Regions from separate parts of the Vibrio sp. Vb0937 genome, predicted to be linked through region 1. Evidence: predicted binding sites of a transcription regulator. Region 1 holds the regulator's gene; the other holds the start of a gene.

Region 1 (16,103 bases):
ATGCCGATGCCAATGTGGTTTCCCATATCCGCATATCTGACAATGGTCGCTACGCAATTACAGCAAGCCAAATGAACTTCGCAGTTTGGGACCTAGGCTGGACGCAATCCGAAGGCCTTTGGTCTATCGATGACGCGCTGATTCGCGACGTTGATATCACCAGTAATGGTGAACAAGTTCTGCTTGGGTTATCCAACGGTAAAGCAATTTATGTCAACTTAGTCACCGGGCGTCGCATGGAGTTCCTTGCGCATCGTGAAAAAGTCAATTCCGTGGCCATTTCTCCTAATGGGCGCTTCGCCCTAACCGGAGGTAATGACTATAAAGCGTATCTGTGGGATACCGAAACCGGACAAGTACTACGAACCTTCGAACATGAACAACGAATTGTTCGCGTGGCCCTGCAAAGAGATGGAAAATTAGCAATGACATCTGATGGCGGAAACCAAGCGATTGTTTGGAATTTAAAAACTGGACAAGAAGTCACACAGTTGAGCAGTTGGTCACGCCAATTAATTTTCTCTACCGCACGATTTTCTGACGACGGGACTCAACTAGTCACAGGAAGCCCTTCTGGCCGTGTGTCGATATGGGATACTCAAACCGGAAAACGAATGAGTGGATTTGAAGTGGAGCCCAAAAAAGACACTCGCCCTCCCCGTGCGGTCGTGTATGATGCAGCCTTTGATTCAAAACAACGCGTAATTACTGCTACTTCAGCAGGTATTGCCCAAGCTTGGCAGTTAGAGAACGGATCATGACAGAAAAAATCATTCAGCAATTGGAAGCACGCATTAATGACTTAGAATGTCAGCTTGCGTTCCAAGAGCAGACTATTGAAGATCTGAACGGCGCTTTATCGCAGCAACAACTGCAAATTACCAAGATGCTCGATCAGATGAAATATGTGGTAGGTAAAGTAAAAAATATGGACTCGTCGAATTTAGCCGATCCGTCAGAAGAAACCCCACCACCGCATTATTAAAATGCAGGCTCAAATAGCATAAAGCCCAGAACATGTTCTGGGCTTTGTTGTATTAATTACTTAAGAAGGTACTCAAGAGGAAGCTATTCGTCGGCGTAGATTTTAACGCTCAGCTCGCCTTGCGTATTAATGCCTGCTCGGTACATGCCAGAACTGTTCATCGCAAAGTGCATCTCACCTTTAGCATCAATGGCAATCAAACCGCCCTCTCCGCCCATCTGTTTGAGATCACCTTGGATAATGTGTTCACAAGCCGTATGAATATCTTCTTGTAAGTAACGCATACGTGCTGCAACGTCTTCCGCAACACGTTTACGAATAAAGAACTCGCCGACACCCGTAGTGGAAACTGCCACGACGCCATTTTCGGCCACCGTACCACAACCAATAAGAGCCGAATCTCCGACTCGGTTGTATTTCTTATTCGTCACGCCACCCGTACTGGTGGCAGCGGCTAAGTTGCCTTGTTGGTCCAATGCCACCGCACCAACGGTACCGTGCTTACGGTCATCTGGGTAACGAGATTCCGACAAAGCAAACAGTCCTTTCTCACGCATAGACAGCAACTGCTCATAACGGCGATCAGTAAAGAAGTAATCTTGCTCGGTATACTCATGGCCTTGCTCAAAAGCAAACTTCTCTGCGCCCTCACCCACCAACAGCACATGATTGCTGTTTCGCATCACGTCACGAGCGAGCTCAATTGGGTTTCTGATATGACGAACCCCAGCGACCGCGCCTGCTGCAAGGTTTCGCCCATCCATCACAGAAGCGTCCATTTCAACCATTTCGTTGTTGGTCAGCACTGAGCCTTTACCCGCATTAAAGTTAGGAGAGTCTTCCAATACTTTCACTGCCGCTACGACGGCATCTAAGGCTTCACCGCCCGTTTCTAGAATTTGATGTCCCGCTTTTACCGCAGCTTCTAAATCCGCCAAGATGGATTGTTGCAGCTCATCGCTCATCTGTTCACGCAAGATGGTGCCCGCACCACCATGAATGGCAATCGAGAAAGGTTTCGTCATCACTTTGTCCAACTGTTATTCCTTGTATGGTTGGCACTACACCTTAGATAAACAAAAAGCGCAAGTTGAAAACTCAACTTGCGCTTTTCAAAGCTTTGCTAGATAAGATTATCTAGTGAAGGCGCTTATGATTAGTGAGAACCACAGCTACCGCCGCCACAGCAGCCGCCTTCTTCTTCGTGATCGTGGTCATGATCGTGACCACCACAACAGCCACCACCTTGGTGGATGTGACCGTGTTCGATCTCTTCTGCTGTTGCTTCACGTGTAGACATAACTTCTACTTCGAAAGTTAGTGTTTGACCAGCTAACATATGGTTACCGTCAACAACCACTTCGTTGCCGTCAACTTCTGTTACTTCAACAGGGATTGGACCTTGGTCAGTGTCAGCTAGAAAGCGCATGCCAACTTCGATTTGCTCAACGCCTTGGAATACGTCCGCAGGAACGCGCTGTACTAGCGCATCGTTGTGCTCACCGTAAGCTTCTTCAGGAGCTACCGTTACTGAGAACTTGTCGCCAGCCACTTTACCTTCAAGTTCTTTTTCAAGACCTGTGATTAGGTTGTTGTGACCGTGAAGGTAATCTAGAGGTGCTTCTGCTGTTGATTGATCAACAACGACACCGTCTTCCATCATTACTTTGTATGCAAGGCTTGCAACAACGTTCTTTTCAATTTTCATACTAACTCCAGGGAGATTAATTGACTTAACCAGAATGGGGTTAAGTACTGAGATATCTGGGTGTATTATGGGGATCAATTATCGAAGTTCAATTACTCCGGCTTAAAAATTCCGATCATTTCCTGATCTGAGTGTTTATTTTTCTCTACAGATTGTGGTTTGCGCTGCTCTGTAAACTCACACTCGACACACTCAACTAACTCGATGTTATTTTCAATCCACCAGCGCAGGGTATCTTGCTGGCTGCAATTTGGGCAGCTAGCGCCGGCAATAAAACGTTTCTTGATTTTCACGCTATTTCCTTAGCTTGAGTCTTGGCTCAAGTACTACTTCCAATGATTAGGTGACTGATGGTCGCTCTCCATTTCACGACCAAATATTTCTTCTAGCTCTTTGCGGGCCTCTTTCGCTCTTTGAGCTAATTTCTTATCTTCATTGTGTTGAGGCAATAAGTCCTTAAGCATAGCATTATCTAACTTGCGAAAATGTGCTTCTGCCCGCTTTGCTTGATAAGGATGCATACCCAGTTCTACGAGCGCTTGGCGACCGAGATCTAGCGCCCCTAAAAATGTTTCACGAGAGTAATTCTCTACACCATGACTCATTAACTGGTAAGCCTCGACACGGCTTCTTGCTCGGGCTAACAACTTAAGTTTCGGGAAGTGCACGCGACAAATGTCCACGATGGCCATCACCTCATCAGGTGAATCAGTACAAATAATCAATGCTTCCGCTTTATCAGCGCCAGCAGCCCTCAATAGGTCAATTTGTGTAGCATCGCCATAAAACACTTTGTAACCATACTTACGTAATAGGTGGATTTGGCTGGCATCACTTTCTAATACTGTCACTTTGATTTTATTGGCATACATTAAACGTCCGACGATCTGACCGAAACGTCCAAAGCCTGCAATGATAACGCGTGGTCGGCGATCCACGACTTTCGTGGTCATGCCCTCTTCTTCTTGATTCAGGGTATGAGCAAACCACTTCTTTTGTCCCATCAGCAAAAGAGGAGTCGTCACCATGGATAGACTGACCACCACCAACAGAAACGCCACTTGCTCTTTGGACAAAATGCCCTCTTGGCTCGCCGCGGTAAATATGACAAAGGCAAACTCACCGCCTTGGCTCAAAATTGCAGCCATACGGCTTCTCGCTTTGGCTCCGACACGGGCAGCTCTCGCCAATGCATACAAAACCAAACCCTTAACCACGACCAAAGCCACCACCGCACCGAGAATCTCTAAAGGGTGTAATGCCAATAACCCCAAGTTTACCGCCATGCCCACCGCAATAAAGAATAACCCCAACAACAGACCTTTAAATGGCTCGATAGCGATTTCCAGCTCATGGCGATACTCACTCTCTGCCAGCAAAACGCCTGCTAAAAAAGTCCCCAATGCCATCGAAAGGCCAAGCTTTTGCATCACGACCGAAATGCCAAGCACGACTAAAAGTGCAGCAACGGTAAAGAGCTCACGAACGCCGCTCATCACGACAAAACGAAATAGCGGACGTAGTAAAAAGTGACCTCCAATCAACAGTGCTACCACACTGCCTAAAATAGTGAAGACATCCAACCAACTTCCACCACTATGCCCGCCTGCTAGCAAGGGCAACATCGCCAGCATCGGGATCACTGCAATATCTTGAAAGAGCAGCACCGCAAAACCAGATTGCCCCGTTTCGGTACCATTAAGCCCTTGCTCTTCAATGACTTTAAGCGCAATCGCCGTCGAGGACAGCGCCAACCCCATCCCGATCACTAAACTCACTTGCATGCTTACGCCAAACATACTGACGACACTACCAATCACGGCGGTCGTGACCACAACCTGCGCACCGCCTAAACCTAAAATCGGCCCTCGCATCTGCCACAATTTTTTAGGGTTTAATTCCAGCCCTATCAAAAACAGTAACAACACAACCCCAAGCTCGGCAAAATGCAAAATGGCATCAACGTCGCTAATTAAGCCAAGCCCCCATGGGCCAATCAACACACCAGCGAGTAAATAACCTAAAACCGAGCCAAGCCCAAGGCGCTGAGCAATCGGCACCGCAATAACCGCAGCCGAAAGAAAGACCACACTGCTTTGAAGAAACTCACTGGTGATCGCCATACTGACCTCCTCGATCTGCCGCTTGCCAGTTTTCAAGTGGGTTACTCAGCCATCCACGGTATAACTCAGCATGTTCGTAGCGTTCAATATCCGAAACATTTCTTGACCAATACAACACCAGAGGTTCAATCCAGTGCATTTGGCATAGGGCTGCCGTCAGTTCAAACGGTTGCAAGATTTGCTCAAGTGGGTATTTGTTGTACCCCTTCGCGCTGAAGGCTTCTTCTTTACCACCTGTTGTAATGACACTGCGCCAGTATTTTCCTTCTAGCGCCGCACCTCCGCCAAACGCAAAGCCTTTACCTAACACTCGGTCTAGCCACTCTTTTAATAGGGCTGGACATGAATACATATAAAGTGGGTGGTGAAATACAATCACATCGTGAGCGAGCAACAACTCATGTTCGTAATTCACATCAATAAAGAAATCAGGGTAAACACCGTAAAGATCGTGCACAGTGACGTGATCAAGCGACTGAGCTTTTTTTATCATCACTTGATTGGCAATCGAGTTATGTGGCTCTGGATGAGCATAAATGACCAGAACTTTTGGGAGAATAGACGGTGCAACAGCCAAATGGTCGTCCTTGTGGTTATTTTTATCCGTTATCAAATTGTTATACTTTTTTGTACAGCATAATGCAATTAAAGCGAATCAATCGACTTTTCCGGCCAATACCCCTACTATTCACCGCTAGATATATACCCAAGTGGCTTTAAAAACGATTGAAACCACTTCGCTATGTAACCAAGCAACGCGCACTGCGCAAAGTGAATGAAAACTTTATGATTACCTTCTCTGATATTCAGTTACTGCGTGGCGGTAAACCTCTTTTAGACCAAGCTTCTGCGACTATTCACCCTGGCGATAAAGTCGGTCTTGTGGGCAAAAACGGCTGCGGTAAATCAACGCTGTTTGCCCTACTGAAAGATGAACTGTCAATTGATGCTGGCTCATTTAGCCAACCTCAACACTGGGAGTTGGCCTGGGTCGCACAGGAAACGCCTGCGCTAGAGCGCACTGCACTGGAATACGTCATTGATGGTGATCGCGAGTACCGCGCTCTCGAAAAGCAGTTAGCTGAAGCAGAAACACAAGACAACGGAACCCTAGTTGCCGAGATACACGGTAAAATTGAAACCATTGGTGGTTACAGCATTCGCGCTCGCGCGGCAGAACTGCTCGATGGTTTAGGGTTCAGCCAAGAGCAAATGAGTTGGAGTTTGACCCAATTCTCGGGTGGTTGGCGTATGCGTCTTAACTTGGCTCAAGCGCTATTGTGTCGTTCTGATCTACTGCTACTCGACGAACCAACCAACCACTTGGATTTGGACGCGGTAATGTGGTTAGAGCGTTGGCTACAAAACTACCCTGGCACGCTGATTCTGATCTCGCACGACCGAGACTTCCTTGATCCAATTGTTGGTCGCATCATTCACATCGAGAATCAGCAGCTGAACGAATACACGGGTAACTACTCGTCATTCGAAAACCAACGCGCACAAAAGATGGTGTTGCAACAAGCGATGTTTGAAAAGCAACAGAAGCAGATGTCGCACATGCAAAGCTACATCGACCGCTTCCGTTACAAAGCATCAAAAGCACGCCAAGCCCAAAGCCGTATCAAAGCTTTGGAGCGCATGGAAAAAGTACTGCCAGCTCAATTCGATAACCCATTTAGCTTTCAATTCCGTGAGCCAGCTGCGCTGCCAAACCCAATCATGATGATGGATGAAGTATCTGCAGGTTACGGTGACAACCTCATCTTAGAGAAGATCCGCTTAAACTTGGTTCCTGGCAGTCGTATTGGTCTACTCGGCCGTAATGGTGCGGGTAAATCGACCTTAATCAAGCTGCTCTCTGGTGAACTTAACGCGCAAGGTGGTGACCTAACTTACTCACAAGGCGTGAAAATTGGTTACTTCGCTCAGCACCAGTTAGAAACGCTTCATCCTGAAGAAACGCCGCTGCAACACATGATGCAAATCGCACCCGATCAAACCGAACAGCAGCTACGTGATTACCTAGGTAGCTTTGGCTTCCAAGGTGACAAAGCACTAGAAAAAGTTGCGCCGTTTTCTGGTGGCGAAAAAGCCCGTTTGGTATTGGCTTTAATTGTGTGGCAAAAGCCAAACCTGTTGCTACTTGATGAACCGACCAACCACTTAGACTTGGACATGCGCCAAGCACTTACGATGGCACTGCAAACATTCGAAGGTGCGATGGTGATTGTTTCGCACGACCGCTATTTACTGCGCGCTACGACCGATGACTTGTATTTAGTGCATGATCGACAAGTTGCTCCGTTCGACGGTGATTTAAATGACTATTATAAATGGTTAACCGAACAACAAAGAGCGGAACGCAAAGAAGCGCAGGCTGCGCAGCCAAGCAAAGATACGGCCAACAGCGCAGCTGCGAAGAAAGAGCAAAAACGTCGCGATGCAGAGTTTCGAAAACAGACAGCGCCAATTCGCAAAACGCTGACACAACTAGAAAGTAAAATGGATAAGTTAGGTGCTGCACTGGCCGAAGCTGAAGAACAATTGGCGGACAACTCACTGTATGCGGCCGAAAATAAAGCTAAACTTAACCAAGTGCTGGCACTTCAAGCTTCCAGTAAAGCTGAGCTCGAAGAAATTGAAATGGAATGGATGTCTGCTCAGGAAGAACTGGAGCAGATGGAGCTAGAGTTTAATCAATGAGTAATCAACACGCTGAATACACACTCACCCTAGAACACCTTTGGCAGTTCAGTCTGCAGTTTTATGGTGTGCGAGAAGTGAAAGAAGCGTGTTTATCATTGCAGAACAATTATCACGGCAACGTGAACCTACTCCTGCTGCTCAGATGGCTCGATGAGCAGCAACTCATTTTCCAAGAAAAAGACTGGCCCTTGGTGCAAGACTGTCTAGGTAGGAGCGAAACTTTACTTCACTCCTTTCGCGACCTTCGTCGCCACCTTAAGTCTCAAGTCAATGACGCTTTGTATCGTGAGACCTTGCAGTTTGAGCTGCAACTAGAAAAGCAGCAACAAGCGGATTTGGTGGACTGCATTAACTCACTTGCACTACTCAAAAATGATGATGACCCACTGACGTTGAGATACTGTCGTCAACTCGGTGGGGAACATTTGCAGCAAGCCTTTGCTATTCCGGTGCCAAACATTCAACCACCAAAACGCCCATAAATCTGTAGAATACCTATAATCTTTATAAAGGATTATATTAATAAGTTCTTCAACGGACACCGAAGGACCGCATAAGAGCAGTTAGGTATGACACAATTTTTCGCAGCCGCCGGGATCAAAAACCCGCATCTCCAAACGCTTTTGCCGCGTTTTATTCGCAAAAAAGCGTTGTTTACGCCGATTTGGCAAACCCTCGATACATCCGATGGCGACTTTCTCGATCTCGCGTGGAGCGAGGACCCAACCCAAGAGCCTGCACAAAAAAAGCCGATTTTTGTTTTATTTCATGGATTAGAGGGGTGCTTCTATAGCCCTTATGCCAATGGGCTAATGAATGCATTTGCTCAATCTGGATGGCTGTCGGTGATGATGCATTTCCGCGGTTGTAGCGGTAAGCCAAACAAGAAAGCTCGCGCCTATCATTCTGGTGAAGTGACTGACGCCCGCCACTTCTTAGAGCACCTTGAGCAACGCTTTCCTGATAACCCCAAGGTTGCGGTTGGTATTTCTCTTGGCGGTAACATGTTGGCGAATTATTTAGCCCAATATAAAGACCACCCTATTTTGAATGCAGCGACTATTATCTCAGCGCCTTTAGACCTAGCGGCGTGTGCGAACCGTATAGAACAAGGCTTTTCAAAAGTGTATCGCCGTTATCTGCTTTCTTCACTGAAACGTAACGCGTTACAAAAGCATCATCTACTGCATGGCGAGCTGGCGCTGTCCTACAACTCAATCAAACGTGTCACACGGCTGTATGAATTCGATGATTTGATTACCGCACCATTGCATGGCTTTAAAGACGCACAAGATTATTACGACCAATGCTCTGGCTTAAGTAAACTACAGCAAATCACGCTACCCACACTGATCATCCATGCCAAAGACGATCCGTTCATGACCGATGATGTGATACCGAAGTTTGTTCTGCCAGATAATATTGATTACCGTCTCTTTGAGCACGGTGGCCATGTTGGCTTCCTGACAGGAACGGCGTTAAAACCTAAGTTTTGGTTGGAGGAAGCGCTGCCCGCGTATTACGAAAGTATCGCCGCAGATTACCTTTCTGCTGTATCCAAGCAACGAACGCAGTAAACTAGCCGCTCATCATAAAAGTTAGAGGTATTTATGATCATTCCATGGCAAGACATTGCGCCGGAAACATTGGAAAACTTAATTCGTGAATTCGTCTTACGCGAAGGAACGGATTACGGAACCGTCGAGGTTTCTTTGCATGACAAAATTGATCAAGTTAAAGCTCAATTGGAAAAAGGTGAAGCGGTTATCGTGTTCTCTGAGCTACACGAAACCGTCGATATTCAGCATAAAACAAAATTTTAGACCCTTCACATTTTACCGTATCCCACTCGATGACAAGGTATTGTTACGTGCTATAGTGGGATATCGACCGTGCAGTAGTAACTCTACTGCACATTACAGGTAAGTAATTTTCGACAAGGTTTGTCATGTCAGCTAAACACCCAATTATTGCGGTTACTGGTTCGTCCGGTGCCGGCACGACCACTACATCTGAAGCCTTCCGTAAAATGTTCAATATGATGAACGTTAAACCCGCATGGGTTGAAGGCGATAGCTTCCATCGCTTTACTCGCCCAGAAATGGACATCGAAATCCGCAAAGCCCGCGAGCAAGGTCGACACATTAGCTACTTTGGCCCACAAGCTAATGACTTCCCGGGATTAGAAGAGTTTTTCCGTAAGTTCGGGCATGACGGCACTGGCAGCGTGCGCCGTTATCTGCACACGTTTGACGAAGCGGTTCCCTACAATCAAATGCCAGGCACGTTTACACCGTGGCAAGACTTACCCGAAAACAGCGACGTTCTGTTTTATGAAGGGTTACATGGTGGCGTGGTCGATGGCGATGTTAATGTTGCTCAACATGTGGATTTCTTAATTGGCATGGTGCCGATTGTGAACTTAGAGTGGATCCAAAAATTCGTACGTGACACTCGCGATCGCGGCCATTCGCGTGAAGCGGTAATGGACTCAATCGTGCGATCCATGGACGATTACCTCAACTATATCACTCCGCAGTTTTCTCGTACTCACATCAACTTCCAGCGCGTACCGACCGTTGATACTTCCAACCCACTTAATGCAAAAGGCATCCCTAGTTTGGATGAGAGTTTTGTGGTGATTCGCCTACGCGGTATCAAGAATGTCGACTTCCCATATCTGCTGGCCATGATTGATGGCTCATTCATGTCACGCCACAACACGATTGTCGTACCCGGCGGTAAGATGAGCTTTGCAATGGAGCTCATAGTTCGGCCTATCCTACAACAGCTCATCGAAACAGGGAAAATTGGCTAAAAACCTGCCAGCGAAGATGTTTACTTTTCATACCGTGATCATGTGCACAGTTTTGCTTACAAAATCTCAATCATGGCACGATTAAAATCAAGAAATCGTTTTCGAAAAAGGATACTATTTCTTACCGAAACACAAGAGAGCTTGCAGCATATAAAAAGTGCTCTTATTCTAGTAGGCCTAATTCAGGCTTAGCTAAAATATGGATAGCGCAAGCGTACCCTGCAGAGGAAGTGAGATATTATGGTTCTAGGTAAACCTCAAACCGACCCAACATTAGAGTGGTTTCTTTCACACTGTCATATTCATAAGTACCCTTCAAAGAGCACGCTAATTCACGCGGGCGAAAAGGCAGAAACTTTGTACTACATCGTTAAAGGTTCTGTTGCGGTTCTTATCAAAGACGAAGAAGGTAAGGAGATGATCCTTTCTTACCTAAACCAAGGAGACTTTATTGGTGAACTTGGTCTATTCGAGGAAGACCAAGAGCGCACAGCTTGGGTTCGTGCTAAATCTCCTTGTGAAGTTGCTGAAATTTCTTTCAAGAAGTTCCGTCAGCTTATCCAAGTAAACCCAGACATCCTAATGCGTCTTTCTGCGCAGATGGCTCGTCGTCTTCAAGTAACTAGCCAAAAAGTGGGTGACCTGGCGTTCCTAGACGTAACTGGTCGTATCGCTCAGACGCTTCTGAACCTTGCAAAACAACCAGACGCAATGACTCACCCAGACGGCATGCAAATCAAGATCACTCGTCAAGAAATCGGTCAAATTGTTGGCTGTTCTCGTGAGACAGTAGGTCGTATCTTGAAGATGCTAGAAGAGCAGAACCTAATCTCTGCTCACGGTAAAACCATCGTGGTTTACGGTACTCGTTAATCTCGAACTAGAGTGACACGAACAAAATTATAAAAGCCACCAATGGCAACATTGGTGGCTTTTTATTTACTCATGACCAAATGAGATAGGGTGCAGCGAACACTAATGAGTAAGCTTAACAGGTTAACCCTAAAACTTAGCCATTCGTACTTTCAAAGATTTTGTCAGCTGAAGCGGCCACGAAACCTGGGTACAAATCACCATTTTCCATCGGATAGCGCTTAGCAAATTCATAAAAACCGCCAGGGATAATTTCAGTGCCTTCGCTAAAACGAACCGCTACTTTATCTGCCATGGTCGATGACTGCTCTAGCAACACCTCAGGAGTGCCCTTCACTTCACCACCATTTTCATTAATGGTAAACCCAGCGGTACGCAGATGATCGTTTACCTGCTTCACTTCTTCATATTCATTGAGCTGGTTAACGCTCACCGTGAAGTGGTTTGCTCCGTAACCATGCGCCGCAAGCCAAGATGCGTACTCACTTTCTTTAGCCAACGTTTGGTAATCAGCAAAGCTTAAATCCCACAAGCGTCCACCATGTAAGAATGCGCTATCGTTCAGCTTGTCAGCATCGACTTGTGCCACCAAATTTTTCACAATCTCTTGTAGCTCAGACGAGCACTCTTCAACTTTTAGCTCACTAATAAAGACTTTAGGTTGCTTCGGATCTGGGTGCTCATAGTGCTTAGCAACCAGCTTTTTGCTTTCGAAAACGTAATCACCACACGCCTTGTAACCAATAGCTACAAATGGCTTAGCTAGAGTTTCAATACCAAGAGGCGCGATATTGAAGGTACGTAAAGCTATATGATCATTAATCAGAGGCTCATCTTCTTGAAGCAGCTGATGCACTTTAGCAGCCGAAGGGCAAAGACGTTGAATGTAATCTTGCCATAGCGATTCAAATAACACATCGGGCGTCATAACGACTCCTTGTTACGAGATGTAGAGTTTAAAGGTAAGCGGAAGTTGGCTGCTCGTTCACAACAAAAGTTGTCCAGAATAATGAACGAGCAACCATCAACCTGTGACGGTAAATGCCAGTCAGTCAACACGCTTTTCCGAGTCTTTGCTCACTTTTCGTGTTCTGCCAACGATCACTACAACCCATACCTAAATGATGCGCCGGCAAGGTGAGCCGCAATGCATAGTTGCGACTCTATTATTAAAACTTATAGCGCTACACCTGGACTCAATGTTGCAGGCAAGACAGTCTCTTGACCTTCCATTGATGCCATTGGGTACGCACAGTAATCTGCTGCGTAGTAAGCGCTTGGGCGCAAGTTACCCGACGCTCCCGGACCACCAAATGGCGCATCACCACTTGCACCAGTGAGCTGGCGGTTACGGTTCACGATACCTGCACGAATGTGGTCAACGAAGTATTCCCATTCTTGGTCGTCGGTTGAGACCAAACCAGCAGATAAGCCAAAGCGCGTATCGTTTGCTAGCGCCACGGCTTTGTCTAACCCTTCGTAACGCACCACTTGCAGAAGTGGGCCGAAGTATTCTTCATCTGGTAACTCAGCAATGTTCGTTACATCAATGATGCCAGGAGAAACAAACGCCGCCTCTCCTGCTTTCGCTTCAATCAAGCTTTCACCGCCAAGAGACTGTAGATTAGCTTGTGCATCAAGAATAAACTTGGCTGCCGCGACCGAAATTTGCGGTCCCATAAATGGCGCAGGTTCTGCAAATGGTTGGTCTACGCGAATATTGCGTGTCGCTTCGACGAGCTTAGTGATAAGCGCATCGCCTTTTTCACCCAATGGCACATACAAACGACGAGCACACGTACAACGCTGCCCAGCACTGATAAACGCTGACTGGATGATGGTGTAAACCGTGGCATCCAAATCACCATATTTATCAGAGATCACCATCGGGTTATTACCACCCATTTCTAGTGCGAGCATCTTGCCCGGTTGACCAGCAAATTGACGGTGTAATACATGCCCCGTATTCGCGCTACCCGTAAACAGTACGCCATCAATGCCTTTAGCGTCAGCGAGGGCGATACCAGTTTCTTTCGCGCCTTGAACAAGGTTAATCACGCCTTTCGGCAGACCGGCTTCTTCCCATAGCTTCATTGCCAATTCACCCGTCCATGGCGTTTGCTCAGACGGTTTGAAGACTACCGTGTTACCAGCCAGTAGCGCTGGCACAATGTGACCATTTGGTAGGTGGCCTGGGAAGTTGTAAGGACCAAACACCGCCATCACGCCCAATGGGCGGTGGCGCAATACGATTTGGTTGCCTGCTGCTTCACGGCTCGCCTCACCAGTACGGTCATGATAAGCGCGAATCGAAATGGCAATTTTACCTGCCATGGCTGCTGCTTCAGTGCGCGTTTCCCAAATCGGCTTACCAGTTTCTTTGGCAATCACTTCGGCGATTTTTTCGCTGTTCTCTTTTACTTTCTCCGCAAAAGCCAACACGATTGCCTCACGCTCTGAAAATGGACGCTTTTTCCAGTCAATAAACGCTTCACGCGCTGCAGATACCGCCTGGTTCACCTGCTCTGCCGTTGCACCTTTGCCTTGCCAGATCACTTCTTGGTTGTACGGTGACAGAGACGTAAATGCTTCACCCTGACCTTGTACCCATTCACCTGCAATCCAATGTGTCATTGTTTCTATCCTTAAATTCTGTCGTCTGTTACTGCGGAAGAAGGCGAACGAAATCCCCTTCTTCAACCGAAAGTGCATCCGCAACGTCTGGTGCGATCATCACGCTTTGTGTTTCTGCGTCATACGCCGCTTTAGTGACTGTCGCACGGAAGTTCTCGAAAGATGAATTACACATCAAGAAGTCTTGTGTGCTGGAATGTTCAGAGATTTTGACTTGCGCACGGAATGAATGACGTACCGACTCAATATTACGCAGATCACACTCAACCGTTGGGCCACCATCGAAGATGTCGACGTAGCCTCGGTTGGTAAAACCTTCACGCTCAAGCAGCTTCAGCGCTGGACGCGTGTTGTCATGTACTTGACCAATCACGGCTTGCGCTTCTGGGCTGAGCAGGTTGATGTAAATAGGCAGTTTCGGCATCAAGTCGGCGATAAAGCCTTTCTTGCCGATACCTGTTAGGTAATCTGCAAGCGTGAAATCGATAGAGAAGAAATGCTCTTGGAGCCATTGCCAGAATGGTGAATTACCCTCGTCGTCTGAAACGCCACGCATCTCCGCAAAGATCGTTTCAGAGAAACGCTCTGGGTGCTCTGCCATCATTAGGAAACGACACTTCGACATTAGACGACCATTCAGACCTTGGCGGAATTTCTCACGCAAGAACAAGGTACAAATTTCGCTGTTACCCGTGTAGTTATTACCAAAAGTAAGCAGTTTAACGACGTTGTTAACGCCAAGCTTTGGCGACGAGTGCACAACTTTACTAATGTGATATGAGTAAAATGGGACATCCCAGCCGATAGATGCTTCGATTCCGGTGGTACCCGCAACCTCACCCGTTTCAGAGTCAAAGCCAACCATCAGGTAGCCTTCATCGCCTGGTTCTGCCACATCTGGCTTACCAAAGCTGTACTCTGAATGTTTGATTCGATTGGTTAACAGTTCTTCGTTAACCGGTAGAGATGTAAATCCGTGACCAGACTCCACCGCACAAGTGTGCAGTGCGTCGTAATCCGACATCGCGATAGGGCGAACTACTAGCATCAATACTCCCTCCAGATGCAAGAAGATCCTAACTATATTGTAGGAACAATTCCCCCATCAGAGATCCTTGACGGGGGTGTCTGCGTTGACGTTTAAACTGATATCGCGCTTAAACTAAAGTCGCGATCGCTTTATCCAGTTTCGCCAAGCCTTCTTCAATTTCTTGTTGTGTGATAACGAGTGATGGTGTGAAACGTACGACATTGGCACCCGCAACCAATACCATGAGACCTTGTTTACCTGCAGCAACTAGCACGTCACGCGCACGGCCTTGCCATTCTTCATTTAGTGCAGCGCCAAGTAATAGGCCTTGACCGCGCACTTCTGAGAAGATGTTGTACTTCGCATTGATCTTCTCTAGACCTTCACGGAACATTGCTTCGCGTTCTAGCACACCAGCCAACACCTCTGGCTTAGTAACTTCATTTACAACCGCTTCTGCAACCGCACACGCTAGTGGGTTACCGCCATATGTAGAACCGTGAGTGCCCACTTTCATGTGCTCTGCTAATTTTGCTGTCGTTAGCATTGCACCGATCGGGAAACCGCCACCAAGTGATTTCGCAGTACTTAGAATATCTGGCGTGATACCTAAACCTTGGTAAGCGTAGAAGTTACCTGTTCGGCCATTACCAGTTTGCACTTCATCGAAGATCAGTAAGGCGTTGTGTTTGTCACACAGCTCGCGAACCGCTTGAGCGAACTCAGGCGTTGGTGGCACGATGCCGCCTTCACCTTGTAGTGGCTCCATCATGACCGCACAAGTACGATCAGACATGTGCGCTTGTAAAGCTTCGATATCGTTGTAAGGAAGGTGTGTCACGTCGCCTGGCTTAGGACCGAAACCGTCAGAGTATGCCGCTTGGCCACCAACCGTTACGGTAAAGAATGTACGACCGTGGAAACCTTGTTTGAATGCAATGATTTCAGATTTCTCAGTGCCATGAACGTCTGCTGCATAACGACGTGCCAGCTTCAAAGCGGCTTCGTTTGCTTCTGCGCCAGAGTTAGCAAAGAACACTCGCTCAGCAAAACTCACTTCTGTTAGCTTTTTCGCCAGACGAAGGGCTGGTTCGTTCGTCATAACGTTACTTAAGTGCCAAAGCTTGTTAGCTTGCTCTGTTAGTGCGTTTACCATTACTGGATGACAATGGCCAAGACAGCTCACTGCAATACCACCAGCAAAGTCGATGTATTCATTACCT
Region 2 (16,103 bases), on a different contig from region 1:
GAGGCCGTTGGTCGCGTAGCCGCTGAGGGTGCACTTCCTTACCCTCCAGGCATCATCTGTGTGATCACTGGTGAAATCTGGACCCCACACGTGGTGGATTACTTCCTATCTCTAGAAGAAGGCATTAACCGCTTCCCAGGCTTCGCGCCAGAAATTCAAGGTGTGTACCTTGAAGATGTTAACGGTCGCACTACCGCACATTGTTATGTCCTAAAAGATTAATCTACCCGTTCGCACCACGCTCCGGCGTCGGTGCGAACCGCTTATTCGTGGAGAATAATTTATGAGTACTGAAACTAAAAAAATGTCGGTGGTGCAGTTAACCATTCTGACATTCATCAACATGGCCGGCTCCGGCATCATCATGCTGCCAAGTAAACTGGCGCAAGTGGGCACCATTTCTGTGTTGTCTTGGCTGATCACGGCGGCGGGCTCTTTGGCGTTGGCTTACGTGTTCGCAAAATGTGGTCGCTTTAGTAAACGTGACGGCGGTATGAACGGTTACGCGTCTTATGCATTCGGTAAATCGGGTGCATTTATGGCGGGCTGGACTTACGGTTTGTCACTCCTTATTGCGAACATTGCGATCGCGATTACTTGTGTGGGTTACGGCTCCGCATTCTTTGAAGTGACCCTATCTCCGGTCGAAACCTGTTTGTACACCATCGCCATTCTTTGGATTTGTACTTTCGCTAACTTCGGTGGTGCGAAAATCACAGGTCAAATTGGTACATTCACCGTGTGGGGCGTAATCCTACCAGTGTGTTCATTGGGTATTGTTGGTTGGTTCTGGTTTAACCCAACCATGTACATTGAAGCTTGGAACCCACACAGCTTGCCATTTGGTGAAGCAGTGAGTGCTTCTATTGCGATGACGCTATGGGCATTCCTTGGTCTTGAATCAGCTTGTGCGAACTCTGAAGCGGTAGAAAACCCAGAGAAGAACGTACCAATCGCAGTTCTGGGCGGTACACTAATCGCGGCTGTGGTTTACATTGTATCGACAAACATCTGTTCTGGTATCGTTGCAAACTCTGAGCTTGCTGCATCTACAGCGCCATTCTCAACTGTATGGACAGTGATGTTAGGTTCAGCCGCTGGTAAAGTGGTTGCGGGTATGGCGGTATTGGCTTGTGCGGGCTCTCTATTGGGTTGGCAATTCACTATCGCGTCAGTGTTCAAATCGTCTTCTGATGCTGGCTTCTTCCCTAAATTGTTCTCTCAAGTGGACAAACGTGGTACGCCAATCAAAGGTATGATCGCGATTACTATTATCCAATCTGTATTGTCTCTAATGACGATCTCTCCAACGCTGAACGAGCAGTTCGAAGCGCTGGTTAACCTAGCGGTAGTAACAAACGTTATTCCTTACATTCTATGTATGGGCGCAATCTTCATCATGCAGCAAGTGGCACACGTGCCGGAGCGCGAGATGAAAACCACCAACGTTATCGCTCTGATTGGCTCTCTGTACAGCTTCTACGCGCTTTACGGCTCCGGCTACGAAGCGATGATGTGGGGCTCTATTGTAACCTTCCTAGGCTGGAGTGCTTACGGTCTGATTGCTGCGAAGCATGAGCCTTTAGCAAATTAAAAAATAATACTGAAAGAGCCTTCCCAAACGCGGTGTGGAAGGCTCTTTGTTTTTAGGCATTTACGCCAAATCCAAGTCAGCTCAAAGTATTTGAGGCTAGACATCCAATGACGTGAAAACTCATTTTCGACATTTGGAGGACGAAAGATGATAAGTCAACCTGTTAAAATCGGTGACGATACCGCCGTAGTCATTCCAAGCGCAATCCTGGCTCAGCTCGGGATAAGGGAAGGAGATACCCTAGAAATCGCACTGAATAAAGACAAAATGGAAATTAAGAAGATGGTGTTGAAAACCAGCACTCCAACTTACTCTGAAGATATTGAGGAGAATTGAGTTAGAGAATCTTGGTTTGTCGGATACACTACTGGTTTCGCAAAACTGGCGCTTGCCGCTGTCTTTGAACTATCGATAACTACAATAAGAGGTAAGGTACTATGCAAGGTATCCTCTCTATACAATCTCATGTTTCTTTTGGTCATGCTGGTAACAGCAGTGCCGTTTTCCCAATGCAACGCATGGGTTTCGAAGTATGGCCGATTCATACCGTTCAATTTTCTAACCACACACAGTATCAAGAAGGCTGGACTGGGCGAGCGTTTGCGGCTGAAGACATCAGCGAGTTAGTTCGTGGCCTTGGTAACATCGGTGCATTGGAAAAGTGCCAAGCGGTATTGACGGGCTACCAAGGTAGCGCAGAGCAGTGTCTTGTTGTTGAAGATACCGTGACGAAAGTGAAGCAAGCGAACCCGAACGCACTTTATGTTTGCGACCCTGTGATGGGCGCGCCAGACAAAGGCTGCATTGTGGCTCCGGGCATTGCTGAAAATCTTCTAACGCGTTTGATGCCAATGGCGGACGTGATCGTTCCGAACCAATTCGAGCTAAGTCAATTTGCTGAGATGGAAATCCACTCACTAGACGATGCGATCACCGCATGCCAACGTGCGCTAGAGAAAGGTCCAAAAGTGGTGCTAGTTAAGCACCTTTACTGCCTAGAAAATGGCAGCTTCAACATGCTATTGGCTACGCAAGAAGGCATTTACCTTGCGAAGCGTCCTCAATTTGAGTTTGCTAAACAACCTGTTGGCGTGGGCGATCTTATTTCAGCTATCTTTACCGCGGGACTCTTAAAAGGCTGGTCTCCTAAACAAGCTTTCCAACATTGTCACGACGCGTGTTACGGGGTGTTGAGTGCAACGTACCATGCGGGTGAGTGGGAACTGCAAACTATTGCTGCGCAGCAAGAGTTTGTTGAACCAAGCAAACACTTCCTGATTGAAGAAGTGGCTTTGGTCACCGCGTAATTGAGCGCAATTAAACAAAAAAGGGGAGCCATCATCGGCTCCCCTTTCTATTTGTTCTGTCAGTCTTACTGAGCTTTTTGCTGCTCTGATTTACAAACTGCTGCTGTAAAGACAACGTCTGTTGAGCTGTTTAGCGCAGTTTCTGCAGAGTCTTGAATCACACCGATAATGAAGCCAACCGCTACAACCTGCATTGCTACGTCGTTTGAGATACCAAACAGGCCACACGCAAGTGGGATAAGTAGTAGAGAGCCACCTGCAACACCTGATGCGCCGCATGCAGAAACCGCAGCTACAATACTTAGAAGTAGCGCAGTCAGTAGATCAACTTCGATACCCATAGTGTGCACAGCTGCAAGCGTTAGTGTTGTGATAGTGATTGCAGCACCAGCCATGTTGATGGTCGCACCTAGAGGGATAGATACTGAGTATGTATCCTCGTCCAGTTTTAGTTTCTCACATAGTGCCATGTTTACTGGAATATTCGCCGCACTTGAACGAGTGAAGAACGCAGTTACACCACTTTCACGTAGACAACGGAATACAAGTGGGTAAGGGTTTTGTTTGGTTTTAACGAACACGATCGCTGGGTTTACAACGAGTGCGATGATCATCATTGCGCCAAGAAGAACCGCCAGAAGGTGTGCGTAGCTTGCTAGTGCGCTAAAGCCCGTTGTCGCAAACGTTGAAGCAACCAAGCCAAAGATACCAAATGGTGCAAGACGAATGATAAAGCGCACAATGTGAGACACGCTGTGGCTTAGATCTTCAAATACGGCCTTCGTTGTTGCCGATGCGTGGTGTAGTGCAAGACCCAGACCCACACCCCAAGCAAGAATGCCGATGTAGTTTGCTTCTACTAGTGCATTTACTGGGTTGTCGACCAGTTTAAACAACAATGTGCGTAGAATTTCAGCAATACCTTGAGGAGGCGTTGCACCTTCAGCGCCGGTGACAAGCGTTAAATTGGTCGGGAAAAGGAAGCTTAGAACCACTGCTGATAGCGCCGCGAAGAATGTACCCATCAGGTACAGTACAACGATTGGGCGCATGTAAGTGTGTTGGTTTTTCTTTTGGTTTGCAATTGAAGCGGCAACCAAAATAAACACAAGGATTGGCGCGATCGCTTTAAGCGCACCGACAAAAAGGCTACCAATTAATCCCGCGCTTTCGGCATGGCTTGGAGAAATTGTCGCGAGCAAAATACCAAAGACGATACCGACAAGGATCTGGACGACGAGGTTACCACGAGCATATCGGGCAACGAGGCTGTTGTGTTGCATACATCATTCCTGCAAATTTATGCCAGAGTGGCAGGGCAATAGTCCATCATTACACGGCGATAATGCCCTTATATTACAAGGGGTGAGCATTGCTTCTGGTCACTAAGACACATGATTATCAATTATCCTGTTTTTATAAATTCAGCCATTTTCTTGCTGAATATCACATATCTTAGCTTGGTAATATTTTGTGTCTAGTTTTAGTTTGTTTTTGGATTAAATGTTTGCTCAATGTTATTTAAATAAGATTTTTATGTTGAAAATTATCATTAGTTATGAGTAATGGTTTTTAATAAAGTTGTTAAAAAGGAGACTTTCGTCTCCTTTGATTTTATTGACAACTCAAACGCAACAAATTAATAACTTTGTTGGCGCCTGCGCTTATCATTCATGGCATTGCGAGCAAGTTTACCGAATTGTCGACTTTGTGCTCGTTGCTCTGCCAAAGTCGCGCCGTTAAAGGCTTGTTCTCGCAATAGTTTTTGATAGTTATTGAAACGACGAACCTCCAGTTTGCCATTTGCAATCGCAGCTTGAACCGCGCAGCCTGGCTCAGTTTGGTGCTTACAATTGCCAAAGCGACAACGCTGAGCGAGCGCCTCAATGTCAGAAAATGCCTCACTGACCCCCGATTCACAATCTGCTAGTTGAAGCTCGCGCATTCCCGGAGTATCAATCAAGATGCCGCCATCAGGTAATAGATGGATAGAGCGCGATGTAGTTGTATGTCGCCCTTTGCTATCGTCTTCACGAATATGCCCAGTTGCCTGTTCTTGTTGCCCGAGTAATGCATTAACAAGAGTTGATTTGCCAACGCCTGAAGAACCGATAAAAGCGAGGGTTTGTCCTTCTTTGCACCAGGTCATGAGTTTAGAAGCACTCTCTATTTCTAAGCCGTTGACTGTCTCTATAGCTAATAGAGGGTCGAGCTTCTGTACTTGGCTTTTTAGTTCATCAGTATTGTCACACAAATCGGCTTTGGAAAGCACGATGACGGGTTCGACTTCGGCTTCATGAGCCAAGGCAAGATAACGTTCAATACGACTTAAATTGAAGTCGTCGTTAAGGGAACAGACGATAAACACTGTATCCACATTGGCTGCGATGAGTTGCTCTGCCACTTTGCTGCCAGCGGCTTTGCGGCTAAAGAGGCTCAAGCGATCCAGTAAGCGAACAAATTGCTGATCTTCATTTAAGATTACCCAGTCTCCGACGGTCATATTGGGTAAAGAATGGTGGGCATTAAGATGAACTTGCCCAGTTTCTGTTGCCAATAAATAACCACTTCGGTGATGCGCAATTACACGAGCAAAGATAGTGTTGTCGTAATCGTCTAATGTCAGTTGTTGCTGAAAAAATGGTTTCCAACCCAATTGTTTTAGAGGGTTTGAAGTTGAAACTAATGTGTCACAAAAAGTATGTGTTTGATTCATTATTGAATTATCCCAGACGCAACAAAGCGCCTTAATACAAATCGCATTAGGGTCTAATTCGGATAGAGTTGACCCCGGTGAAGACCGGGCAGAGAAGGGGAGTTGTGGCTATGCCACAGAGTTGGTGCTGTTAGGATTACCCTTGCGATGCCCAGTTAGTGTTATTCAATACAATCATCTTGTGTCCTCTTCGTTGGTTAATAAATAAGTGAGTTAATTAAGCCAAAAGAGTATAGCTGCCCTTTTTTAAAGAGGGTAGCTATACTGCAAAAATATTAACTTTGTTTTGTGATGCGCTCTTCCATAATCTGCGAATACGTGTTGGCTTTTAAGCCGTATATGATTTGGACATAACGATCATCCAATATCACGACGCCATGCGCGCCATGATTTTTGAGTGCGTTCTTATCGATGACGGACGTCGCTCTGAGGGTAAGACGCAGCCGAGTCGCACATGCACCAGTTTCTAGCAGGTTCTCTATGCCCCCAATGGCGTCAATGATCGTATCGACGTCTTGTTCGACATTGGGGTTGGTATGAGTTAGGAAATTGAAAAATTGCTTCAGCGCTGACTTAACCGTCATTTGAAGAGCCTTCGGTCGTTAGTTTTGAAATGGCTTCAACAATCGGTGCCGGCGAGAGCGTATGCGGTACTTTAGTGATTAACGTGCCATCCGGCTTCAAGAAGTAAAAGTAAGAGCTATGATCCAGCGTGTACTTTAGTTCCGAGCCTTCCAATTCTGTCTTGCGGAAAATGACACCATAGTTGTGTGCCAAAGGTGTCGTTACATCAAGTGGTGCCGATAGGCCTTCAATCATTGGATGGAAGTAATGGGCATATTTTGCTGATGCATCGGCCTCATCACGCTCTGGGTCCAAAGAAATGAACATCGGGCGTAGTTGCGCTTTTTGCGCGTCGTCAATTTGATTCAGTGCTCCTGCCAGCATTGCAAGAGAAGTTGGGCAAACGTCTGGGCAGCGAGTAAAGCCAAAATAGACGACTCGGATGCGAGGGTCATTCACATCGAAGATATTGACGGCTTGGTTATTTTCCCCAAACAATACCGTTTGTTGAGAGGTGGAACTGTCCACTTGCTCTGGCTTCGTTTTCTGATTATCTAAATAGCTCTTTACGCCAAACCCGAGTGCGAAAGCAGCTACGAGAAATAGGGACCAATTGCGGCTCATAACGATTCCTTATCTTTGCATTTTTATAGCAGGGTAAACGGTATTCTCTCCATCACTGAGTTCACCAACCCAAGTCATTGCATCCTCCGTGCAAACCGGGAGAATGATGTCACCTTGATATTGGCCAGGAGCGATTTGCTTCAGCAAAAACTTAGGCTCACCCATCTCCATTTCTCTTCCCGAAAGACTTAGGATGAGTTGCTTAGCATCGCTTGTATGCCACTCAACATTTAGAGTGGTAGGAACCAAGGGTTGAGCAGTTTCTGAGTTTAGCGTCATCGTAACATTTTCTTGGACGCAAGAGGTTGTAGAGAGAAAGCAGTATTCATCTATTGACTTGCTTTGAGTGGAAGAAGAAAAGCTTTTTATTAGAGTCGGGGCATAAAATCCCGCAACTAATGCGGCTGAAACAGCGGCGATTTGTAACAGTTTCATTAAGGTTCAGCATTTATCACTTAACATTACGAGCATCGTAGCACAGATGCGCCGCTCGCCAACTCGTGACCTCGGTAAATTGTGCGTTATACCTCGGTGACCAGCTTCCTTATAACGCGACGGACTTTATTGCATCAAATACAGCAGAGTTTTCAATTGAGATGTTTTGCCCTTAGCCAATAAATAAAAACGGAGCCAATTGGCTCCGTTTTTATTTGGTTCAGTATGTGTTTGATACCAAAGTTATTTATCTGAGTCTGCGAATTTCTCTAGACCTAAAACCAGAGCAATGGCTGCAAGCATCATCACGACAGCAAGTACTAACTGAGAAGGTTGTGATGTCACGTGTTCAAATTCAAATGGTGATAGGTTGTGCTGTAGCAATGGCACTTGTTCGCCCTTCGAATTGGTGCGCCAAGTGATGGTTTCTTTCCATGGCCAAATCTTTGGCAACGTACCAATCATTAATCCAGTCAAAAACATCAGGGTGAAATCACGGAACTTGCGTAGTAACCACGACAATAAGTGAGAGAAAGACAGTAAACCGATCACGCAGCCAGACAAAAATAGCGCTAATGTATCGACTTGAAAACCTTTCACTGCGGCTAATACAGGAGCATACATGCCAATCAGCAGCAAAATAAAACTGCCAGAGATACCCGGCAAGATCATCGCACAAATCGCGATAGCTCCAGCGAATAAGGTGTTAATGGCCGTTGGTTCCATGTGTAAAGGTTTGAGCACAGTAATACTATAAGCAAACCCGACACCAACGAGCAGAATGACAAAGCGGACAAGATCGCGTTGCTCAACCTGACGAATAATGTGATACACAGAGACCAAAATCAGACCAAAGAAAAATGACCAAAGTGGGATCGGGTGTGTGTCAAGAAGCCAAGTAATCAACTTTGCTAGCGTTGCAATACTGGTGAAAATGCCGGCAAACAGAGCGATTAGGAAGAATCCGTTGATGTGATTAAACGCGGCTTTAAACCCTTTTTTTCTCCAGATAGAGAAAAGTGAGGGGTTAATGCGTCGAATGCTTTCAAGCAGCGTATCGTAAATACCAGTGATAAACGCGATGGTGCCGCCAGATACACCAGGTACAACATCTGCTGCACCCATGGCGATTCCCTTGAAGAAAGTAATTAAGTAGTTCATTGCTCTAATGCTAAGTCGTTTCGATGGCAGAGAGTATACAAACATTGCGATGAAAAAAGTATGAAATAGTGCTGTAACTACTTGGTTTTATATCCAATCTGTTGCCTATCTTTATTACCCGCCAAGAGACAATGCCGCCGTAACGAGCTTTTAATGCTTGGTTTACATTTTTGAGATGATTAACTCTACTATCAATTATCAATCTTGGTTGCATTATGCAATTGCAATTTGCATTATCAAATTGCATTTTGATAATTTGCGCGTGAATAAATCCAGCTTATATGAGATCTTGTGCCCAAAAATAAGTCTTTGCATTTTGGCATGATTAATGCATAATACTGCTCGACCCTTCTTAAGCCGAGGGTCACCTAGCCAACTGACGTTGTTAGTGAATACAATTTGTTCACACTAAATATAAGCCAATCGCGATTATTGCGGTTGGCTATTTTTTTATATGAACAACGTTACTTACGTGCTTTGCAAATTGCACTTCTCTTACTGTCAGTCATAAAAAAGGGCTGACGTGTTACGCCAACCCTTGTGTTTTACTTTACGTTTTAACCCGTTTATCGAGCAGTTCAGTATCCCATTAACTGTAGCAAATTTTCAGCTGTCACAATGGCTTCTTTACGATTAGCAATATTAAGCTTTTGGTACAGGTTGCGAATGTGGGTTTTAATTGTCGTACCTGCCACATCCAGCTCTTGTGCGATTTGCTCGTTACTAAAGCCTGAATAAATCAGCCCCAGAACCTGCCATTCGCGTTGTGTTAATGGGCTGGTACGTACTAGCTCTGGCACATTAGGGTGATTCACCAACTTTTCAATAAAGTCTTCATCAAAGTGAATTGACCGGCTACGTTGATTCGATGAAATGTCCTTCATTAACTGTTGAGCACGGTGACGCTCAAGATCGCCCAGTTCATGGCGGAGGCTCAACTTCTCCAGCAGACCGCCAATGGTTGCACCATCAATCAGGAAGTTTCCGACCATGCCAGTTTGGTTCGTCATTACTAATGCTTCTTTTAACAGAGCCTTGGCTTGCTCCTCATCTTTTTGGCGAGCAGAAAGGACCGCTTCAACCACTAAGTTGCGATTAGTATCTGTGATTAGGTTAGTGCGACGAGCTTCACCTTGGAGAAAATCTAACGCAGCACGAGCGTCGGTATATTGGCCTAAGTTAATGTGGGCGCGAGCAATGTTACGCCATTGCAATTGAGAAAAGTGGTTGCATGCCGATTCAGGACGAACCGCAGTGTTGAGCCATTCTTGCATTGCATCGGTATTCCCGCGCGCTTGCCAAAATAGAATCAACGATAGTGAAGCGTTTGCAGTCCAATCTACGTGGTAAGTCGACTGTTTCATCAAGTGCTTTATATGCTCAATGAATTTACCGGCTTTGTCTAATTCACCGCGTCCAATCGCAATACGCGCCAACATCGAATAGCTATGTAAGTGCTTGCTTGGTGAATGGTTTTCGAGAATTTGCAGACCTTTGTACGCGCATTCTTCCGCTTCATCAAGTCGGTTCCAGCACCAAAGTACTTGCGCGCGAATACGCAGCAAAAATTCATGAAGAGGAACATGCTGAAGCTGCTGATCTTCAATCAGACGAAATGCGGAATCTTGTAGTTCAAAGGCAGCTTGCACGTAACCTTGTGCAATTAAAATCTCGCTTTGCTGCAATATTGCCCATAACGCTTGGTGATATACCTGATACTGACGAGCTAGCTTTTCAGTTTGTTGCATCATCGGCAAAGCACGGTCTAGTTTACCTAGCACGTGGTTAACTTCACCAACAACCGAAGTCGCCACAATTCGGCTACGGTAAATTGTGTTATCAAGTTGGCTAAGCGCTAGCTCCGCTAATTCGAGAGCTTTTTCCGGCTGGTTACTGTTGATAGCCACTTGAGCAAGCAACGCGTTTGCTTGACCTTGATAATGAATATCTAACGCAATGTTACGCTTTTTGTGTTCCTCTTCCGCTTCTTCAAGCAGGTGGCCCACTTGGTTATAACGATGCTGACTTTGAGCCAACCATGCTCGGAGCATCGTAAGTTTTGGGTGGCTGAACAACAGATCATCGTCCAACTTGTTAATTGAGCTTTCCAGTGTGCTGAGTTCGCCTTGGTTAAACATCTTCCAGCCGAATTCGTTTAGGATCTCTACCACTAAGTCCTTATCATTCGATTTTTGTGCATGATGAATCGCTTGGTGTGGTGCTTTTTGCTGTAACCAAGCGATAGCAGCATTGCGGTGGAGATCTTTTTCTTGCTGAGGAATACGAGCTTGGCGCTCATGAGACAAAAACTCGCCAAATAAGTTATGGAACCGGAACCAGTTCTGTTCCCCTTCGAGCGGGTAAATGAATAAGCCGTAACGGTTAAGCGATTCAATCATTCCCAGTGCATCTTCGCGTTGGGTAAGGGCAAACACTAGCTCATCATTGAAGTGGTCAAGCACGGATACTTGCATTAAAAAGTGACGAGTTTCGTGATCGAGTAAGTCAAACACTTCTTCGACCAAGTAATCCCACAAGTGCGCGTGATTGAACTGCGATACCGACTCTACAGTTTGTGCCAATGTGCGGTTTTGATGTTGGGCTTGTAATGCGATCAACTGCATCGCCGATGGCCAACCTTCAACATAGGTTCTTAGGCTGTTCGCCATGTCTTCATCGATACCATCGGCGATACGCTGGTTAAAGAAGCGAGTGGTTTCTTCGGTATCGAACGCCAACATCTCGTTGCCGATTTCGATCATTAAATCACGAACACGTAAGTTTGCAGTGCCCAGAGGCGGCGCTGCACGACTGGTTACCACAACGGTGAGGTTGTCTGGCATGTGCTTTAAGAAGAAACGCATGGATTCATGGATTTCATCATTCGTGATTAAATGGTAGTCATCAAGTACCACGTAGCACTCTTGATGAAAGTCAGCCATTTCAGCGAATACTTCGCTAAATAGGGAGCGTAAAGACGAGATCTGACGTTTTTCCGCCAGTTTTTGTGCGTTAGCGCAACTGAAGTTGGTGGCTTTGTTTAATGCTTGAAGCAGATAGTTTACAAAGCGAAAGCCGTCGTTATCGCTGTCATCAATGCTGTACCAACCGACGTTTGGCTTATCGGATAGCCACTGCGCTGCCATTGTTGTTTTTCCGTAACCTGCTGGGGATCGGAATAAAACCAATTTGTAGTAAGGCGCTTGCTGTAGTAAGTCCAACACTCGTGGGCGCACGATGGCATTGTGCAGGCGTCCTGGTCGAGTAAGCTTAGATGGAATCCACATTAGTAGTTATGTCCTTATTTATGTATACCCAAATGACTGCAACGTGATCATTCTAGTAAAGCCCCCTTGAAAGCCGTCTTACTGAATGATGTCATCAGCATCAAAAACACTGTTTGAATACCGGATAATGTCGCTACTATTGGGGCTTGCGTCCGTCTGAAAAACCATTCCATACGGTCACTTAGATATAAAAGCTAGCGAAAACTAGAAATAACTCACATCGCCTAATTCTAGTTTGTATAAAAAGCGTACAATCCTGTGAGCTGAGAGGGATGTTACGACATCAGAAATGTTCGTTACTTTGATCCACTTCCTAATTCTCAAGGGTTGATGGATTTACCATCAACTACGCCCTTTATTTGTGATTGTCGTCACTTAAATGTCGTTTGTTTCGTTAGCGTTAAGATCGCGTTGCACATAGATTACGAAAAGTTCTTCTACGCTGACCGAGTTAATGTGACCGATATTACAATTTTCACATCATCAGATGAGTGGACTATAAAAAGCGTCATGAACGGGTTTTAACCTTTCTCACATTCCATTGTGATCAAAATCACTAAGAACTGGTGCAAAGTTCACTTTGTTGAGATTTGGATCACTAACCTAGCAATGGTACCCCCTCTACGCCCTCAGCCCTCCTCCTTCAAAGGATGAGAATTAGGAGGATGTTTATTCACAGAGGTAAATGCACGATGTATGGCAGATGAATTACCAAAAGACGTGAGAATTTCGTAATGAAACCTACTCAACAAAAACAATTTGACAAGAAGTCGTTCCAAGAAAGCGTAAAGAAACACTTATCTGTAACTTACGCTCATACGATTGAAAACGCAGACAGCCGCGCATGGTACCTAGCAATGGGGCATGCTCTGGCTGAATTTACTACTCTAGATTTGCTTGCGACAGAAGAAGATCCACGCATTAAAAGTGCGAAGAGCGTTAACTACCTTTCGCTAGAATTCCTTATCGGTCGTTTGACGGGTAACAACCTAATCAGCATGGGTCTGTATGAACAAGTAACAGAAGCAATGGCTGAACTGGGTTACAACCTAACTGATCTGCTAGAAGAAGAGCGCGACCCATCATTGGGTAACGGTGGCCTTGGTCGTCTGGCTGCGTGTTTCATGGATTCATGTGCGGCACAAGAATTCCCAACTGTCGGCTATGGTTTACATTACGAATACGGTCTATTTAAACAGTCATTCAAAGACGGTCGCCAGCAAGAAGCACCTGACGCATGGCGCGGTGTAGAAGGCTACCCTTGGGAAATTGCGCGTCCAGAACTTGCGCAAGAGATCGGTTTTTACGGTCACGTTGAAGTGATTAACGAGAACGGTAAAGAAGTCCGCAAATGGGTACCAGGCATGACAGTAAGAGCAATGCCTTGGGATCTTCCAATTGTGGGTTACGAATCAGACACGGTTTACCCGCTACGTCTTTGGGAATGTCAGGCGATTGCACCATTCTCACTAGCAAGCTTTAACAATGGTGATTACTTCGAAGCTCAGCACGCACTGATCGACGCAGGTAACATCACTAAAGTGCTTTACCCGAACGACAACCACGAGAAAGGTAAAACACTGCGTCTAATGCAGCAGTACTTCCACTCAGCAGCGTCTGTACGTGACATCCTACGTCGCCACGAAGCTGCGGGCTACTCGCTAGCGGATCTACCTAAGCAAGAGACTATCCAGCTTAACGATACGCACCCAACGATTGCGATTCCTGAACTAATGCGCATCCTGATGGATGAAAAAGGTTTAGCTTGGGAAGCGGCTTGGGAAATCAGCTCTAAGACATTTGCGTACACCAACCACACGCTACTTCCAGAAGCACTAGAGACATGGCCAGAGTCGCTAATCCAGCACCTGCTACCACGTCATATGGAGATCATTTACGAGATCAACCACCGCTTCCTACAAGACGTACGTGCAATGTGGCCGGGTGATGTCGCGAAACAACAGAAGCTTTCTATCATCGAAGAAGGTTTCCACCGCATGGTTCGCATGGCAAACCTATGTGTAATCGGCTCTTACGCAGTAAACGGTGTAGCAGCACTTCACTCTGAATTGGTTAAGAAAGACCTATTCCCAGAGTTCCACGAAATGTACCCGACACGTCTACACAACGTAACGAACGGTATTACGCCACGTCGCTGGTTGAAGTTCTGTAACCCAGGTCTGTCTCAGCTTATCACTGAGAAAGTCGGCCCAGAATGGCCAGCGAAACTAGAGCAACTTGAAGGTATTGCGAAGTACGCCACTGACGCGACATTCCAAAAAGAATTCATGGCAGTGAAGAAAGAGAACAAAGAACGCCTAGCAACTTGGGTGAAAGAGAACATGGGTATCGAGCTCGATACTAATGCAATCTTCGATGTTCAAATCAAGCGTCTGCACGAGTACAAACGTCAGCATCTAGACTTGCTACACGTACTGTCTCTGTACCACCGTATTCTTAATGAACCTGGTTTTGAGTGTACGCCACGCGTTGTGTTCTTCGCAGCAAAAGCAGCACCGGGTTACCACCTAGCGAAAGAAATCATCTTCGCAATCAATAAGATTGCAGACAAGGTGAACAACGATCCTCGCATCGGTAACAAGCTGAAAGTGGTATTCATCCCTGACTACCGCGTGAGCATGGCTGAAATCATTATCCCTGCGGCTGACGTTTCTCAACAAATCTCGCTAGCGGGTAAAGAAGCATCAGGTACAGGTAACATGAAGATGGCGCTAAACGGTGCGCTAACTATCGGTACAATGGATGGTGCAAACGTTGAGATTCGTGAGGAAGTAGGCGATGAGAACATCTACATCTTCGGTCTAGATGTTGAAGGTGTGAAAGCGCTGAAAGCTCAAGGTTACAACCCATTTGATTACTACAATGCGGATCACTTACTCAAAGCGTCAATGGACTTGCTATTGGGTGAAGAGTTCACACCAGGCCAACCGGGCTTACTGCGTGCCACATACGACAGCCTGCTAGACGGTGGTGACCCATACTTATGTCTCGCGGATTTCGCCTCTTACGTGAAAGCACACGAAGACATGAGCGAACAATATAAAGATCAAGCTGGCTGGGCGAAGAAGGCCATTCTTAATACCGCCCTTGTTGGCAAGTTCACGTCAGACCGCTCAATCCGCGACTACGTGAACAATATCTGGAAGCTTGAAGCGGTGAAACGCTAATAGAACCTAGTTAAGACCAAGGTAGCCAAGCGCTACCTTTGGTCATTTTCCAAAAGAAGTTATTGATAACAATAAAACCCTACATGGAAGGTGTTGGTATTACCTTCGGAGAAAGCGATGAAAGAACAAACAGCATTAAAGAAAGTCGCGGAAATGGCGAGATTGGCTGATAGCTATGTCAGTGCTTGGGGAGATGAGGCTAAAGTGTCTGAGGAGACGCTACGCCGCTTGCTCGCTTCGCTTGGCTACGATACTAGCAGTGATGAAAAACTACTGGCTTCTGCTGAAAAGAAACATAAAAAAGACGTACTAGCCCCTGTTCTTGTTTTACGCGACGGCGAACCAGTCGAAGTGGAACTAAACCTAGGTACGAGTGCTCGTGAGAGTGAATTCAGCTGGCGTTTAGAAACAGAACAAGGAGAGGTACTTGAAGGCTATCTTCAGTCCCAAATTGTTCGTGATGAGCGTGCTGAGGGTGGCCCTCTAGTGTTTGCATTGCCAAAGAACTTGGCTTGGGGTTATCACAAACTGATCATCAGTCGTAAGCGTCGTAAAACACCTTACGAGATGTCATTGATCATTACGCCGAAAGCGTGTTTCAAACAAGACGATCTAAACCAACACAAAAAGCTATGGGGTCCTAGTATCCAGCTTTACACACTGCGTACTCAGCATAACTGGGGCATCGGTGATTTTGGTGACCTAAAACAACTGGTGAGTGATATTGCCTCTCGTGGCGGTGACTTCATTGGCTTGAACCCTATTCACTCGCTGTTCCCTGCGAATCCAGAAGGGGCAAGCCCATACAGCCCGTCTTCTCGTCGTTGGTTGAACATCATGTACATCGACGTAAGCTCTGTACCTGAATTCGCGCTAAGTGCAGAAGCACAACAGCGTGTTGGTAGCGCAGAGTTCCAACAACGTCTACAAAAAGCGCGAGACTCTCATTGGGTGAATTACACCGAAGTTTCGCAACTAAAAATGAGCGTTCTTCCGCTGCTATTCAGTGAGTTTAAAGCTCGCCATTTAGACAAGAACACCGATCGCGCTCGTGCCTTCTTGGACTTTGTTGAAAAAGGCGGCGACAGCTTGCTACATCAAGCTGCATTCGATGCACTTCATGCTGATTTACATGCAGAAGATGCAAACATGTGGGGCTGGCCAGTATTCCCTGAGAAATACCGCACATTCGACGCAGCTGGTACTCAGAAGTACATTAAGGACAAC

What was found. Region 1 encodes CRP, which controls carbon source genes, mostly activating them, when cyclic AMP is high. Its sites were predicted from a motif close to TGTGANNNNNNTCACA; they were not measured.
Region 2: R7P67_RS01195 (glycogen/starch/alpha-glucan phosphorylase) is a predicted target of CRP. The motif match lies at 12,144-12,159, and genes of this name have one in related genera.

The regions. Positions count from the first base shown of each region.
Region 1 covers NZ_JAWOTK010000026.1:26,235-42,337, reverse strand. Annotated here, with positions in the region: gene R7P67_RS19925 (WD40 repeat domain-containing protein) at 1-761, shown strand, start outside; gene R7P67_RS19920 (SlyX family protein) at 758-985, shown strand; gene R7P67_RS19915 (isoaspartyl peptidase/L-asparaginase family protein) at 1,069-2,010, opposite strand; gene slyD (peptidylprolyl isomerase) at 2,142-2,693, opposite strand; gene R7P67_RS19905 (YheV family putative zinc ribbon protein) at 2,786-2,986, opposite strand; gene kefB (glutathione-regulated potassium-efflux system protein KefB) at 3,020-4,816, opposite strand; gene kefG (glutathione-regulated potassium-efflux system ancillary protein KefG) at 4,800-5,393, opposite strand; gene R7P67_RS19890 (ABC transporter ATP-binding protein) at 5,603-7,522, shown strand; gene R7P67_RS19885 (TIGR02444 family protein) at 7,519-8,007, shown strand; gene R7P67_RS19880 (hydrolase) at 8,095-9,102, shown strand; gene R7P67_RS19875 (YheU family protein) at 9,136-9,348, shown strand; gene R7P67_RS19870 (phosphoribulokinase) at 9,474-10,343, shown strand; gene crp (cAMP-activated global transcriptional regulator CRP) at 10,584-11,216, shown strand; gene R7P67_RS19860 (DUF1338 domain-containing protein) at 11,353-12,144, opposite strand; gene astD (succinylglutamate-semialdehyde dehydrogenase) at 12,393-13,850, opposite strand; gene astA (arginine N-succinyltransferase) at 13,879-14,898, opposite strand; gene R7P67_RS19845 (aspartate aminotransferase family protein) at 15,008-16,103, opposite strand, start outside.
Region 2 covers NZ_JAWOTK010000001.1:255,499-271,601, forward strand. Annotated here, with positions in the region: gene speF (ornithine decarboxylase SpeF) at 1-222, shown strand, start outside; gene potE (putrescine-ornithine antiporter) at 284-1,594, shown strand; gene R7P67_RS01150 (AbrB/MazE/SpoVT family DNA-binding domain-containing protein) at 1,742-1,930, shown strand; gene pdxY (pyridoxal kinase PdxY) at 2,032-2,901, shown strand; gene sstT (serine/threonine transporter SstT) at 2,967-4,184, opposite strand; gene rsgA (ribosome small subunit-dependent GTPase A) at 4,541-5,617, opposite strand; gene R7P67_RS01170 (PTS transporter subunit EIIB) at 5,893-6,201, opposite strand; gene R7P67_RS01175 (SCO family protein) at 6,191-6,805, opposite strand; gene R7P67_RS01180 (hypothetical protein) at 6,815-7,240, opposite strand; gene R7P67_RS01185 (DUF368 domain-containing protein) at 7,484-8,401, opposite strand; gene malT (HTH-type transcriptional regulator MalT) at 8,980-11,688, opposite strand; gene R7P67_RS01195 (glycogen/starch/alpha-glucan phosphorylase) at 12,423-14,876, shown strand; gene malQ (4-alpha-glucanotransferase) at 14,994-16,103, shown strand, end outside.